2 regions of the Fictibacillus sp. KU28468 genome follow, and region 2 is predicted to be linked to the other one. Evidence: predicted binding sites of a transcription regulator. Region 2 holds the regulator's gene; the other holds the start of a gene.
What was found. The regulator CtsR, encoded in region 2, represses protease genes until heat stress. The targets are predictions, from matches to a motif close to ATGGTCAATAAAGGTCAAACA.

Region 1 (4,281 bases), 990 kb from region 2:
TCAAGGGGCTTGAAGCCTTCATTACGGAGCAGAACTAGGTTTTATTGAAGAAAATAGAAGAAGTAAAAGGGCAAAAGCGGGTTCGATATGATCCTATCATCATCGAAGAGCTTTTGCCCTGTTTTTTTGTTGTTATGGGGCGTTTTGCCGCATGTAGGGTTCGCAGATTGCCGGTTACTGGCCAAAACGAAGAAATACTGGCTGGAAATGATATTTACTGTCCGAAACTGCGGATTTTCTGGCCAAAATATAAGAAATACTAGCCAAACACATATTAAGTAAACTGTCTCCCATTGCTAGAAAGCCCTGATACCGAAGAAGCTTTACCGTTTTGTCCGGGCGAACATCGCCAATATTAAAATTGCGATGAAGATGACTCCGATGGAAACCAGGACATTGTATAGGTTCATGATCATCTCCCCAAAATAAAAGCCGCTCGTAAAAAGATGAGCGGCTTTCTTGTTTTCATTTCATTAAATGTTTTTAGGATCTTCTACGGAAGAGATGACACGGTCAACAAGTCCGTATTTTACAGCATCCTCAGCTAGCATGAAGTTGTCACGGTCTGTATCGCGCTCGATCACTTCAAGAGGCTGGCCTGTTTTTTCAGAAAGAATTTTGTTAAGCTGTTCGCGCATTTGGATGATACGGCGAGCATGAATTTCAATGTCTGTTGCCTGTCCGCGTGTTCCGCCTAGAGGCTGGTGAATCATAACCTCAGAGTTTGGAAGTACATAGCGTTTTCCTTTTTCACCGGCTGCAAGCAAGAATGCTCCCATGGAAGCCGCCATACCGATGCAGATCGTGGAAACGTTAGGCTTGATGAAGTTCATCGTATCATAAATCGCCATACCTGCTGTGATGGATCCGCCAGGACTGTTTATGTAAAGGGAGATATCCTTTTCAGGGTCCTCGGCAGCAAGAAAGAGCAGCTGAGCTACGATAGAGTTGGATACATTGTCATCAATGCCGCTTCCAAGCATGATAATACGGTCTTTTAACAGACGGGAGTAAATATCATATGCACGTTCGCCACGGTTCGTTTGTTCAATAACTGTAGGAATTAAATTCATGAATAATCCTCCTTTTATGGTGTGTTTTCATGTGTTACTGACATCATACAAAAAAGGTCAAAAAAGGTCAAACGAAAAGCTTCTTTGTTGATAATTCTATGTAGAGGCTTCACAATCCTTTATTTAACAATATGTTTAGACTATCATCATCATTCCCGCGACACCAGGTTTTAAACGTATGGCACGTCAAAAGTTTTGTAGTTAAAGAGGATCAGCTATTCTTTACATTTGTATAAGCTGTTTCGAGATTTCGGATCCGGCGGACGATTTCTGCGTTTTTGTTGAGATGGTCATTGATGAGGGTTCCGACAATGGATCGGTAATAGGCATTCATTGCGTGCGATTTCGTGAACACGTCTTTGTTCCGTTCGATGTATTGTTTGAAATTTTCTTCAAAAAAAGCCACTGAAAATTGTTCAGCCATGGTTGCAGCACTCCTTCGTTTCAACTGTTTATATAGTATCAGATTCCGGTGCCAGGCACCAAAACAGAAAATTATTTTCTTGGTGACAGGCACCAAGAATAAATTAAGCGACTTGTTTTGACAATTGGAAATTACCATGATATAGTTGTGCTGACCATATACGTGTTATTATGACTGGATGTAAACAATATGTGTTTTCTTTTAGTTTTTGTAGCATTGTCACATGGTTCCAATTTTTAAAGCGCTTTAACGCGCCGACAGGAGGATATACCCATGCAAAACGGGAAAGTAAAATGGTTCAACGCAGAAAAAGGATTCGGTTTCATCGAAGTTGAAGGTGGAGACGATGTATTCGTACACTTTTCTGCTATCCAATCTGAAGGTTTCAAATCTTTAGACGAAGGTCAAGAAGTATCTTTTGAAATCGTTGATGGTGCTCGCGGACCTCAAGCTGCTAACGTTACTAAACTTTAATAGCGTGATAAAAGGGCCAGTAATGGTCCTTTTTTTTGTGCCCAAAAATCGCAAGCTCCAGCAGTGTTAACCTGATGGAAGGAACTTCAAATCTTTTTCAGTGTTGCCTGCTGACATTCTATAGTATCATAGTAACGGGAGGGATTTATAATGGAGCTGGGATTATTTCAACAACAAAATTTAAGTCTTGTCATGACTGCAGAGCTTCGCCAGGCCATTGCCATCCTGCAATATCCTTGCTATGAACTTTCTCAATTTTTACAAGAACAAGCGGTAGAAAATCCCCTCATTGAGTTGGTGGATTCGCCAGTCTTTTTTAATACCGATAAAAAGAAAGCGCTTCAAAAAAGTAAAACAACGCAAGATGCGGATGTAATCGGGATGATGCAGCCTGCTGAAGAAACCATGCACGACCGCCTGCTTCATCAAGCGTTAGCCATACCTGCATCAGATGAGATTGCAGCTGTTGTCCGCTATCTCATCTTAAATATAGACCAGGCCGGATACCTGGATATAACGGAAGATGAGATTAAACAGCGTTTCGGAATCAGCACCGAAAGATATGATGAAGCCATAGATTGGCTTCATCAGCTGGAGCCGTCAGGCATTGGAGCCCGTAACCTTAGGGAATGTCTTCTACTGCAATTGAAATCGCTTGGCATGGAGGATGATCTGTCCTACCTTATCGCTGATACTCACCTTGATCAGCTCGCTGACCGAAAAATTAAGCAGATTGCTGCTGCTCTTGGAACGAATGTACAGGCTGTAGAACAGGCTGCCGACTTTATTCTGACTCTTGATCCGAAGCCGGGGCAAAAACTGTCCAGCCACAGTGAACTGGGATACTTGTATCCAGACCTTTCCGTCTTTGAAGATAATGGAACGTACAAACTCGCCATCAACGATCATTTCACGCCCAAAGTGCAGCTGAATGAAAGCTATGCTCATTTATTAAAATCAAAGGCCAGCGGTGCTGCACAGTACTTGCAGGAATATTATCAAAAGCTTCAATGGCTGCAGAAGAGCCTTGAACAAAGAAAGAACACGCTCATCATGATCGCCAAAGAGATCGTCTCAGTTCAGCAGAACTTTTTAAAAAGGGGCCCTGAACATCTCGTTCCGATTACCTTAAGGGAAGTAGCTGAACGGATCGGCATGCACGAATCAACAGTCAGCCGGGCGGTTAAAAACAAGGTCATTCAAACACCGAAAGGCGCATTCGAACTGAAATATTTTTTTACAGCAAAAATCGAAACGGTAAACGGAGAGAACGCTTCTGCCCAAACGGCCAAGCTTGCCATAAGAAAAGTAATTGAAGCAGAAGATAAAGCAAAGCCGCTGTCTGATCAGGCGATTGCCGAAATGCTTGCCAGCGAAAAGGGCTTGAGCATCTCAAGGCGTACGGTCGCCAAGTACAGAGAGGAGCTGAACATCGCTTCCTCTTCCAAGCGGAAAAGATATTCCTGACACCCGAGCGTAGAAGCGATGCTTCACTCTTGCCCTTCAACACAAAAAGCGTGTTGCGGGGCAATAGTTCCAGCGCTTGTCGGACCTAAACCGGGCGCCTGCGCTTTTCTTATTAAGCCAAGCCAGGTGCTTTGTTTTTAATTTATATTGATAACAAGAGTACGAATAAAAAAAGATGAAAAGGGAATGTTGAGTATGAGTCCACTTTCGATCACATTTTATACAAAACACCATTGTCCGCTCTGCGATAAAGCGCATACTATATTAGAGGAACTTCAAGAGGAAATTCCGATGGAGATCCAAAAAGTTGATATTTACCGATCAGATGAACTCATCGAAAAATATGGGATGATGATCCCGGTGATTACGGTAGCGGATGAAGAGATTCAGTACGGGCAGATTCATAAGGAATCATTAAGAAAGCGTTTACTTACAATTGATAAGTAATTTTTGTTGAAATGTTGTCACATGTTTTGTTAGAATGAAGGAGACTTAAACATAGTCATTTTTTTATAGCATCATTGGGACGTAAAATGGCTAACCGGGACGAAAAATGTCCCTAGAAGTATTGGACTCCTCTTATGTTCTGCCGTACAAAAAGACAAGGGGAATGCATGATGAACGATTTGATAGAAATACAGAAGAAGCTTTTGCCTGATCTTCTGGAGGTTATGAGAAAACGATACAGCATACTTAAAATTGTTCGCTTTCATGAACCCATCGGCAGACGAAGCCTTGCCATCAACCTCAATATGACGGAAAGGGTTCTCCGTGCGGAGGTCAGCTTTTTGAAAGACCAGGGGCTGCTTTCCATCCTGCCGGGCGGTATGTCGCTTACTCCTG
Region 2 (4,281 bases):
ATTCATTTAATATGGATCGGGAAATTCCATCAACAATTCCAAGGTCTATTCCCAGCCTGACGTCGGATAGGCACTGTGCAGCTTCCTTCGATTGGATGATCCGGCTGTTCGCCAGAACTCCATACGACCTGAAGATCCGGTCTTCAAGCTGGATTTTCAAACCGTCCTGCAGAGTTTTTCTTGCTGTTCTCTCTTGCTGAATAAGCTGAAGGACGACACCCCGCAAATCCTCCACAATATCTTCTTCTGATTTTCCAAGGGTTATCTGGTTGGAGATTTGAAAAACATTGCCCTGAGCTTCCGTTCCTTCCCCATATATCCCACGGACTACGAGACCCAGCTGGTTGATTGCCGGTATAATACGGCTGATTTGTTTCGTTAAGACCAGAGCTGGCAGATGCATCATAACAGAAGCACGCAATCCTGTTCCAACATTCGTCGGGCAGCTGGTCAGGTAGCCTCGTTCCTCATCAAACGCATAATCCACCTTTTGTTCGATCCAGTCATCCAATTCAGCTGCGAGGGTTAAAGCCTCATTCAGCTGGAAACCCGAAAAAAGGCACTGGATCCGGAGATGGTCTTCTTCATTGACCATGATGCTCACAGACTCATCATGATTAAGCATCACTGCACCAAACTTTGATTGTTCTGCAAGATGAGGGCTGATTAAGTGCTTCTCTACCAATACCCTTTTTGCGAGAGGTTTTAGCTGGTCGAGATGAAGAATTTCAAACTCTCCGAAATTCCCGCAGCTATTTTCCTTACAAGCCCCCGCTAATGTCTGAATAACAGCCTCTGATTCCTCCTTGGAAGCCAGATCTGGAAAATTATATTTTTCGAGGTTTCGGGCCAGCCGGATTCTACTGCTTAACACAATATCTGAATCAGGTCCTTCTTTTTTCATCCAGGGACTGATAGCTTCACTTATAAAATGTTCAAGTGACATGCTCTATTCCCCCTTTTCCCGGTTCTTTTGCTTTTCCAAAAGCCGAATTTGATCACGGGTCTCTGCCGCTTTCTCAAATTCCTCATTTAAAATATACTGCTGCATCGCTTGCTTTAATTTTTCCAATTCGCGTTTTTCTTGAAGCCCGCTGCCAATCCGTTTCGGAATTTTCCCGGCATGTCTTGTATTCCCGCCATGCACCCTCTTTAAAATAGGGTCCAGCTTCGAATCAAAAACTTCGTAGCAATGGCTGCAGCCAAATCTGCCGGATTTGGCAAACTGATTGTAGGTCATGCCGCACTGAGGGCAAGCCTGGACCGACTGTTGAGAAAGTCCTGGAGAAGCCGTTCCCGAAGTGGAAGGATCTCCATAAAGCAATCCAGAGAGAAGCTGATGAATAGAGAAAGTATTCGACCCCGGAAGGAATTCTCCTTTTTCTTTTGCACAATGCTCACAAATATGGAATTCTGTTTTCTTGCCGTTTACAATCTTCGTAAAATGTAAAGTGGCAGGCCGCTCATTGCATTCCTGGCAGAACATTTTTTTCCCCTCCCTATTAATAAATGTGATACATCGTTATCTGGTTCTAAATTTTAATGTCCGGATCATTGCTTTTAATAATTCAGCTCTTAATTGATCACGTTCAGGAAGGTCTAACACGTGTAAAACAGAGCGATCTGTCACGCTTAGCATAATCCTCGCCTCGCGTTCGGATACGATCTGCTCATCAAGCAACCGCAAAATAACATTCTCCGCATTTCCTTGTGAAATACGATCATTGATAAGAAGCAGTAGCTGATCAATAAGGTCGATATAATTCTCTGTTTTGACTTTAATGATTCGAATGTATCCCCCGCCGCCCCGTTTACTCTCTACAACAAAGCCTTTTTCCACCGTAAAACGGGTGTTGATGACATAATTAATTTGGGAAGGGACACACTGGAACTTTTCAGCAATATCCGTACGCTTGATTTCAATGAACGTCTCATTTGATCCCGCGATGACCTGCTTTAAATATGCTTCAATGATGTCTGAGATATTTTTCAACCTGCTCCCCTCCCCTCTGACTTTGACTATCTTTGACTATACAATTATATTATAGACGCTTTTTCAGGGTTTATGCAACTAATGTATACTTTTCGCATGATTGGGGGACTAGCTGTTTCTATCACAGTATTACCCGATATTTTTGGGATTAATCGTAACAATTTAAGACTTTTCAGTGTCGAAAACAGACAACACTTTACAGAGCCTGGGCTCAAGGAAGTTTTAGATTTCAAAAGTTTTGTACTGTTTTTGGGTTTTGTTGAAAAAGGGACTAATGGGAGCGATTGGAGGGCTGCTGGCGAAATAAGAGTGATCTAGACGGTCTGCCCTTGGGTGATTTGGGAGTGTTACTTGCGGGTTTGTACGGTTTACATGCGGCTTTGGCCTTTTTACGTGCGACTTTGAAGGGTTTACATGCGGGAATGGAGACTTTACGTGCGACTTTTCAGCCTTTACATGCCAAACCCATCATTGTCATAAAAAAGAACATACAAAAAAGCACTGCTGAAATCAATCCAACAGTGCTTCGTTCATGCCCGGCAACGTCCTACTTATACAGGGGCAAGCCCCCAACTCCCATCGGTGCTGAAGAGCTTAACTTCCGTGTTCGGTGTGGGAACGGGTGTGACCTCTTCGCTATGGCTAACCTTCGAATTTCCTTTGCTCCGAGCACGCCCTAAGCAGCGAGATGCAGACCACCTTATTTGGTTGATCCCTCGATGGTTTAATGAAAAATAGAACAAGTAATTAGTTTGTATAGGCTTTATTCTTTCGTATTCTCTTTGAAAATCATCTTTTTGTGGCTAATGGATACGGTTTCGAAAGTTCTGCTTTGTTGTCGGGAGCGTTACTTGCGGTTTTGGTGAGTTTACTTGCGGTTCGACAGCGTTTACTTGCGATTTTACACCCGTTACTTGCGGTTCGACAAGGTTTACTTGCCTATCACGTCATTTTCATAATAGAACATACAAAAAAGCACCGCTGGAATCTTTCCAACAGTGCTTCGTTCGTGCCCGGCAACGTCCTACTCTTACAGGGGGAAGCCCCCAACTACCATCGGCGCTGAAGAGCTTAACTTCCGTGTTCGGTATGGGAACGGGTGTGACCTCTTCGCTATCGCCACCAGACATATGTAGGTTTTTCAACCTATTTTGAGGTATATTCCCTCAAAACTAGATAACTTTTCATCCAAACTTCTGATTATTTTAAGGATAAGCCCTCGACCGATTAGTATCTGTCAGCTCCACGTGTCACCACGCTTCCACACCAGACCTATCAACCTCATCATCTCTAAGGGGTCTTACTCACTTGACGTGATGGGAAATCTCATCTTGAGGGGGGCTTCATGCTTAGATGCTTTCAGCACTTATCCCGTCCACACGTAGCTACCCAGCTATGCCCCTGGCGGAACAACTGGTACACCAGCGGTGTGTCCATCCCGGTCCTCTCGTACTAAGGACAGCTCCTCTCAAATTTCCTGCGCCCGCGACGGATAGGGACCGAACTGTCTCACGACGTTCTGAACCCAGCTCGCGTACCGCTTTAATGGGCGAACAGCCCAACCCTTGGGACCTACTTCAGCCCCAGGATGCGATGAGCCGACATCGAGGTGCCAAACCTCCCCGTCGATGTGGACTCTTGGGGGAGATAAGCCTGTTATCCCCAGGGTAGCTTTTATCCGTTGAGCGATGGCCCTTCCATGCGGAACCACCGGATCACTAAGCCCGACTTTCGTCCCTGCTCGACTTGTAGGTCTCGCAGTCAAGCTCCCTTGTGCCTTTACACTCTGCGAATGATTTCCAACCATTCTGAGGGAACCTTTGGGCGCCTCCGTTACAATTTAGGAGGCGACCGCCCCAGTCAAACTGCCCACCTGACACTGTCTCCGAACCGGATCACGGTTCCAGGTTAGAATTTCAATACAGTCAGGGTAGTATCCCACCGACGCCTCCATCGAAGCTGGCGCTCCGACTTCCCAGGCTCCTACCTATCCTGTACAAACTGTACCAAAATCCAATATCAAGCTGCAGTAAAGCTCCATGGGGTCTTTCCGTCCTGTCGCGGGTAACCTGCATCTTCACAGGTACTATAATTTCACCGGGTCTCTCGTTGAGACAGTATCCAAGTCGTTACACCTTTCGTGCGGGTCGGAACTTACCCGACAAGGAATTTCGCTACCTTAGGACCGTTATAGTTACGGCCGCCGTTTACTGGGGCTTCAATTCAGAGCTTCTCCCGTAAGGGATAACCCCTCCTCTTAACCTTCCAGCACCGGGCAGGTGTCAGCC

Region 1: the regulator CtsR is predicted to act here: its motif matches at 1,127-1,147, upstream of clpP (ATP-dependent Clp endopeptidase proteolytic subunit ClpP).

The regions. Positions count from the first base shown of each region.
Region 1 is NZ_CP110666.1:972,304-976,584, forward strand. It holds gene OKX00_RS04815 (HPr family phosphocarrier protein) at 1-38, shown strand, start outside; gene OKX00_RS04820 (hypothetical protein) at 45-263, shown strand; gene clpP (ATP-dependent Clp endopeptidase proteolytic subunit ClpP) at 474-1,073, opposite strand; gene yvfG (protein YvfG) at 1,285-1,497, opposite strand; gene cspD (cold-shock protein CspD) at 1,771-1,971, shown strand; gene rpoN (RNA polymerase factor sigma-54) at 2,122-3,438, shown strand; gene OKX00_RS04845 (glutaredoxin family protein) at 3,634-3,885, shown strand; gene OKX00_RS04850 (sugar-binding transcriptional regulator) at 4,056-4,281, shown strand, end outside.
Region 2 is NZ_CP110666.1:4,333,728-4,338,008, forward strand. It holds gene OKX00_RS23035 (protein-arginine kinase McsB) at 1-946, opposite strand, end outside; gene OKX00_RS23040 (protein-arginine kinase activator protein McsA) at 950-1,486, opposite strand; gene OKX00_RS23045 (CtsR family transcriptional regulator) at 1,523-1,993, opposite strand; rRNA gene rrf (5S ribosomal RNA) at 2,528-2,644, opposite strand; rRNA gene rrf (5S ribosomal RNA) at 3,005-3,120, opposite strand; rRNA gene OKX00_RS23060 (23S ribosomal RNA) at 3,201-4,281, opposite strand, start outside.